DNA from 2 places in the Stenotrophomonas sp. YJH_SMC_19 genome. Region 1 is predicted to be linked to the other one. Evidence: predicted binding sites of a transcription regulator. Region 1 holds the regulator's gene; the other holds the start of a gene.
The links. The regulator HrcA, encoded in region 1, represses chaperone genes, less so after heat shock. The targets are predictions, from matches to a motif close to TTNGCACTCNNNNNNNNNGAGTGCNAA.
Positions count from the first base shown of each region.

Region 1 (3,408 bases):
TACTGCATCCAGGTCCAGCGCGGCCACTTCGATGGCCAGCGAGATGCGTGACAGTTCGCCGCCGGAGGCCACCTTGCGCAGGGCGCGCGGCGGCTGGCCGGCATTGGCTGCGACCAGGAATTCCACGCGCTCGGCACCCTGCGGGTCGGGCTTGGCGGCGTCCTGCGGTTCCAGCTCGATCAGGAACTGGCCGCCGCCCATGCCCAGCTCGGCGATGATGCCAGTGGTGGTGGCCGACAGCTCGGCAGCAGCGCTGCGACGGCTGGCGGTCAGCACTTCGGCCTGTGCGCGCCAGGCGGCGGCGGCCTTGTCGATCTCGCCGGCCAGGCGCTGCAGGCGTTCGTCGGCGCCGCGCAGCTGTTCCACTTCGGCGTGCATGCGCTCGCGCTGCGCACCCAGCTCGTCCATCGGCACGCGGTGCTTGCGGGCCAGGTCGTGCAGACGGCCGAGGCGGCGCTCGTTCTCCTCGAACTGTTCCGGGTCGGCGTCGAGGTCGTCATGCACCCGATCCAGCAGCGACAGGGCTTCGTGCAGCTGGATCGAAGCGTTCTCGATCAGGCCATCCACCTCGCCCAGGCGCGGGTCGTGCTCGATCAGGCGCGACAGCTCGTGGCGCACCTGCTGCAGCAGGTCCAGCGCGGAGCTGCCGTCGTCGCCGTTGAGCTGGTTGCTGGCGGCCTGGCAGGCGCTCAGCAGGGCGCTGGCATGGGCCTGGCGGCGGTGGCTGGCGCCGAGTGCGGCAATCGACTCCGGCTCCAGGTCTTCACGGTCCAGCTCGCGCAGCTGGTGCTCCAGGAAGCCGATCCGGTCACTGACGTCGCCCTGTTGCGACAGCGCCAGCGATTCATCGACCAATGCCTGCCAGGCCGCGGCGGCGCGTCGCACCTGGCGGCGCTCGTTCTCGTTGCGCGCATAGGCGTCGAGCAGGGCCAGCTGCGACGGGCGCGTCAGCAGGGCCTGCTGTTCGTGCTGTCCGTGGATCTCCACCAGCAGCGAGGCCAGGTCGCCCAGCTGCGCCAGGGTCACCGGGCGGCCGTTGATCCAGGCCCGCGAACCGCCATCGGCGCGGATGACCCGGCGCAGCTGGCACTGCTCCTCGTCGTCCAGCTCGTTGTCGGCCAGCCACTGGCGTGCAGCCTGCAGCTGCTCCAGCGCAAACTCGGCCGAAAGCTCGGCGCGCGCGGCGCCGTGGCGGACCACGCCGCTGTCGGCGCGCAGGCCGGACAGGAAGCCCAGCGCGTCGACCATCAGCGACTTGCCGGCGCCGGTCTCGCCTGAAACCACGGTCATGCCTGGCCCGAACTCCAGTTCGGTGGCGCGGACGACGGCGAAATCCTTGATCGAAAGATGTCTGAGCATGGGTAAGGGGGGTATCAGCAGCCGCGCAACGCTAGCACGCGGGCGAGGGAGGTCCAATGACTTGCCAAGGTGATGCGCCGCCATTATCTAGTGTCCGTGTCTCACAGGTTGATTCCATGCACGGTTCTCCCGACCAGCTTGCCCCGCGTGCGCGCCATCTGCTGCGCACGCTGATCGCGCGTTACATCCAGGATGGTGAGCCGGTCGGCTCGCAGACGCTGGCGCGCGTGGCCGGGCTGGAGGTCAGTCCGGCCACCATCCGCAACATCCTGGGTGACCTGGAAGACCTGGGGCTGCTGGCCTCGCCGCACACCTCCGCCGGGCGCGTTCCGACCGCGCATGGCTACCGCGTGTTCGTCGACAGCTTGCTGCAGATGCAGCCGCCGGGCGAAGGCGAGCTGGCCCGGTTGCGGCAGGAACTGGCTGGCGGCGGCAGCACCCAGGCCCTGCTCGGCAGCGCCTCGGAGCTGTTGTCGGCGATGAGCCACTTCGTCGGCGTGGTCAGCGCGCCGCGACGCGAGCAGTTCGCCTTCCGCCAGATCGACTTCGTGGCGCTGGACGGGCGCCGGGTGCTGGCGATCCTGGTGTTTGCCGACAACGAGGTGCAGAACCGCGTCATCGAAACCCGGCAGGAGTTCGCGCCGGGCCAGCTGGAGCAGGTCGCGAACTACCTCAATGCCCATTTCGCCGGCCTGCCGATGGCCGAGATCCGCACCCGACTGCTGCTGGAACTGCGCGATGCCCGCTCCGAGCTGGAACAGCTGCTGGCGCACAGCATCGAGCTGGCCGAGCAGGCCCTGCAGCCGGCGGCCGACGACATGCTGGTGGCGGGCCAGACCCGCCTGATGGGGGTGCAGGACCTGTCCGACCTGGAGCGCCTGCGCGAGCTGTTCGAGCTGTTCTCCAGCAAGCGCGAGATCCTGCAGCTGCTGGAGCGGACCATCCAGGCGCCCGGCGTGCGCATCTTCATCGGCGAGGAGACCGGGATGATGCCGCTGCAGGGCGTCTCGCTGGTCACCGCCCCTTACACGGCCAATGGCCAGGTGCTGGGCGTGCTGGGGGTGATCGGCCCCAAGCGGATGGCGTACGACCGCGTGATCCCGCTGGTCCAGGCTACCGCCGATGTACTGGGCGCGGCGTTTTCGCCAGCCGGCCGCCCGCCGGGAACATCCGACGCTTGAAACGCAGCATCCCGCCCACACTAGGGTGGGTGGAGGCGGAGATTGACCGCCAGGGACCCAGACATGAACCACGAACAGCCAGATATCGAATCCCAGCAGAGTGCCGCCGATGCGGCCGCCACCGCCGGCGTCAACGACGAAGTCGAGCGCCTGCGCGCCGAAATCGAACAGGTCAAGGCCGATGCCCTGCGTGAGCGCGCCGACCTGGAGAACCAGCGCAAGCGCGTTGCCCGTGACATCGAACAGGCCCGCAAGTTCGCCAACGAGAAGCTGCTGGGCGATCTGCTCCCCGTGTTCGACAGCCTGGATGCCGGCCTGAAGGCCGCCGGCGACGACCCGCACCCGCTGCGCGAAGGCTTGGAGCTGACCTACAAGCAGCTGCTGAAGGTGGCCGCCGACAACGGACTGGTCCTGCTGGACCCGATCGGCCAGCCGTTCAACCCGGAACACCACCAGGCCATCAGCCAGGTGCCGACGCCGGGCGCCGCCCCGGGCAGCGTGGTGACCGTGTTCCAGAAGGGCTACCTGCTCAACGAGCGCCTGCTGCGGCCGGCGCTGGTGGTGGTGGCCGCCGATTGATGGACCAGGCCGGGCTTTGCCCGGTCCCGGTTGTGCCAGGCCATGCCTGGCAAGGTTTTCCAGGCGCTGAACACAGCGTTCGGGAGATGGCTTGAATGTTCCACGAGCCTCCCCCACATCGTATTCATCCACCGGCCGAACGGCCGGACTGACACCAACAAGCATCCTCAGGAGTCTCCCCCATGGGCAAGATCATTGGTATCGACCTCGGCACCACCAACTCGTGCGTGGCGATCATGGACGGCGGCAAGGCCCGCGTCATCGAGAATTCGGAAGGCGATCGCACCAC
Region 1 covers NZ_JCAFRI010000007.1:98,701-102,108, forward strand. Annotated here, with positions in the region: gene recN (DNA repair protein RecN) at 1-1,359, opposite strand, end outside; gene hrcA (heat-inducible transcriptional repressor HrcA) at 1,476-2,540, shown strand; gene grpE (nucleotide exchange factor GrpE) at 2,604-3,119, shown strand; gene dnaK (molecular chaperone DnaK) at 3,302-3,408, shown strand, end outside.

Region 2 (3,408 bases), on a different contig from region 1:
GCCAGTGGCTGCATCCTTGCCGCCCTCGTAGCGGATCGCCATGTACATCACCGCACGTGCCATGTCGCCCTTGCGCTTGCCCCACACCTCGAACGTGCCGGTGTTGCCGTCCGGCGTGCGCACCCAGTTGGAGTTGCCCGGATAGCCACCACTGCCGCCACCCTGGCCGTTGTTGGCCTCGGTGGCGCGCTCGCCGCAGCTGGCGTCGCACTTGCCGAACGGCTTGTTGCCACGGTCGGCGTTCCACTGTGCATCGGTCAGGTACAGCATGTGGGTATCGGTATACGGCGCGTACGGCAGGCCCTTGTCACCCGTGGTGGTGGCAAAACCCAGCGAGTTCGGCCAGGTGTGCTCGCGGTTGTACTTCAGGCCACTGCCGCTGCCGGCGCGATCGGTCACCTTGGCGTAGCTGCGGTTGCGATACGCGTCAAGGATGCGGTTCGGGTTGTTCGGGTCCTCGTCTGCGATCTCCAGGATGGTCCAGGTACTGGTGCCCGAGCCGCTGTACGGGTAGGCGGTGTGGCCCTTGATTGTTGCGTGCAGCGAGCAGCGCAGCTGGCTCGGGCTGGAGGTGTTGACCTTGGAGTAGTAGCCGGCCGGCACACCCGGGTTGCCCGGGTCCGGATTGCCGCCGGTGCTGGCCACGGTGAAGGCGATGCGGCTGTCGGCCGCCGGGTGTGCGCCCTGCAGGTCGGTGATGCGCGCGGCGCGGATGTCGAAGCGGCAGGCTTCACCGGCCACCAGCGCGGTGTTGGTGGACAGCTTCACGCTGCGTCCGCTGGCCGGGAAGGTCAGCGGCACGCTGCCGGAGGTACCGCAGCTCAGCGCGAACGCGCCGCTGGCCAGGTTCACCGTCTCGCTGAACACCACTTCCAGATCGGCCGCGGCCGGGAAGGTGCTGCTGCCCTGCGCCGGGGTGGTGGTGGACACCGACGGCGGCGTGTTCGGGCCCGGGGTGCCGCCGCCACTGAAGGTCTGGCCGTTGTTGCAGCTGCCGAAGGTCTGCCTGGCCGACTCGGCCCAGGTGAAGTGGGCGTACTGGCTGCCGCTGCCGGTCAGCTGCAGCGAGGTGCCCGGCGCCGTGCTGTTGGTCTCGGCCACCGGAATGTTCTGGCTGGTCATGCCGGCGGCAGGGCCACCGGAGGCGGTGATGGCGCCCTCGTAGCTGAGGAACTGGACCACCTTGCCGCTGGCGTCGACCAGGGCGATGCCGTCGTTCGGGCCGTTCTGGATGCCGTTGGTCGGGTAGTTGACCACGGCGATGCTGGCGCTGCCGCAACCGGCGGCGGTGCCGGCCGGGACCGGGTTGTTGGCGTAGACCGTGGCGGCCGAAGGATTGCTGCCGTTGTAGAGGTAGAGGCGGTAGCCGGACAGGTCTTCACCTGCGGTAGCGACCACTTCGATGGCTTCGCCGACGTCACCGGCGGCGGTGCTGTCGTCGTAGTGCAGTTCGTTGATGAAGACCTCGGCCTGGGCCGGCGCCGCGGCCAGTGCCAGCAGGCAGGCGGCGGCAAGCGGGGACAGCAATCGCATCGACTACTCCTTGTGATTGGGAATGCGTGACCGAGCCTAAGGCCGATCCAGTGACACTTTGTCGTAAATGAACGTCAGATATCTGACAGTGCGACGCTTGTCACCGAAATTGTCCAGGACCGACGCCTTGGCCGAGGCGCGCGGGTGGAAAAAATTTTTTCATTCCGCCCTTGAAAGGGGGCGGCGGGGCTCCATCTCTGCCCTGCTCCCGACGTTGTCGGGTTTCTTCACGTGCGGTTCTGGCACTCGCCTGGGGTGAGTGCTAACATCGCCGGACTTTTTTAGACCAATCAATCACTTAAGAGGTCTCCTATGAGCATCAAGCCGCTGCACGACCGCGTTGTGGTCAAGCCGATCGAAGCCGACGAAATCTCCGCCGGTGGCATCGTCATCCCCGACTCGGCCAAGGAAAAGTCCACCAAGGGTGAGGTCGTGGCCGTCGGCCCGGGCAAGCCGCTGGACAACGGCAACGTGCGCGCGCCGTCGCTGAAGGTCGGCGACAAGGTCATCTATGGCCAGTACGCCGGCAGCTCGTACAAGAGCGAAGGCGTCGAATACAAGGTCCTGCGCGAAGACGACGTGCTCGCCGTCATCGGCTGAGCCTCGGCGCGACCTGTTTCAACCTGATCCCAAACTCCCAGCCGCCGGGCATCGTCCGGCGCTACCAATGAGGTAAATGCAATGGCTGCCAAGGATATTCGTTTCGGTGAAGACGCCCGTTCGCGCATGGTGCGCGGCGTCAACGTTCTCGCCAATGCCGTCAAGGCCACCCTGGGCCCGAAGGGCCGCAACGTCGTGCTGGAAAAGAGCTTCGGCGCCCCGACCATCACCAAGGACGGCGTCTCCGTCGCCAAGGAAATCGAACTGGCTGACAAGTTCGAGAACATGGGCGCGCAGATGGTGAAGGAAGTTGCTTCGCGCACCAACGACGATGCCGGCGACGGCACCACCACCGCCACCGTGCTGGCCCAGGCCCTGATCCGCGAAGGCGCCAAGGCCGTTGCCGCCGGCATGAACCCGATGGACCTCAAGCGCGGTATCGACAAGGCCGTTTCGGCCGCCGTCGCCGAGCTGAAGAACATCTCCAAGCCGACCGCCGACGACAAGGCGATCGCCCAGGTCGGTACCATCTCGGCCAACTCGGACGAGTCGATCGGCCAGATCATCGCTGACGCGATGAAGGAAGTCGGCAAGGAAGGCGTCATCACCGTTGAAGAAGGCTCGGGCCTGGACAACGAGCTGGACGTGGTCAAGGGCATGCAGTTCGACCGCGGCTACCTGTCGCCGTACTTCATCAACAACCAGCAGTCGCAGACCGCTGACCTGGATGACCCGTTCATCCTGCTGCACGACAAGAAGATCTCCAACGTCCGTGACCTGCTGCCGGTGCTGGAAGGCGTCGCCAAGGCCGGCAAGCCGCTGCTGATCGTGGCCGAGGAAGTTGAAGGCGAAGCGCTGGCCACCCTGGTCGTCAACACCATCCGTGGCATCGTCAAGGTCGTGGCCGTCAAGGCTCCGGGCTTCGGCGACCGTCGCAAGGCGATGCTGGAAGACATGGCCGTGCTGACCGGCGGCACCGTGATCTCCGAAGAAGTCGGCCTGTCGCTGGAGAAGGCCACCATCAAGGACCTGGGCCGCGCCAAGAAGGTGCAGGTCTCCAAGGAGAACACCACCATCATCGACGGCGTCGGCGACAAGGCCAACGTTGATGCACGCGTGGCGCAGATCAAGACCCAGATCCAGGACACCTCCTCGGATTACGACCGCGAGAAGCTGCAGGAACGCGTGGCCAAGCTGGCCGGCGGTGTTGCCGTGATCAAGGTCGGCGCCTCGACCGAAATCGAAATGAAGGAAAAGAAGGATCGCGTCGACGAC
Region 2 covers NZ_JCAFRI010000006.1:62,922-66,329, forward strand. Annotated here, with positions in the region: gene AC5P5R_RS08870 (endonuclease) at 1-1,533, opposite strand, end outside; gene AC5P5R_RS08875 (co-chaperone GroES) at 1,846-2,133, shown strand; gene groL (chaperonin GroEL) at 2,215-3,408, shown strand, end outside.
Region 2: AC5P5R_RS08875 (co-chaperone GroES) is a predicted target of HrcA. The motif match lies at 1,773-1,799, and genes of this name have one in related genera.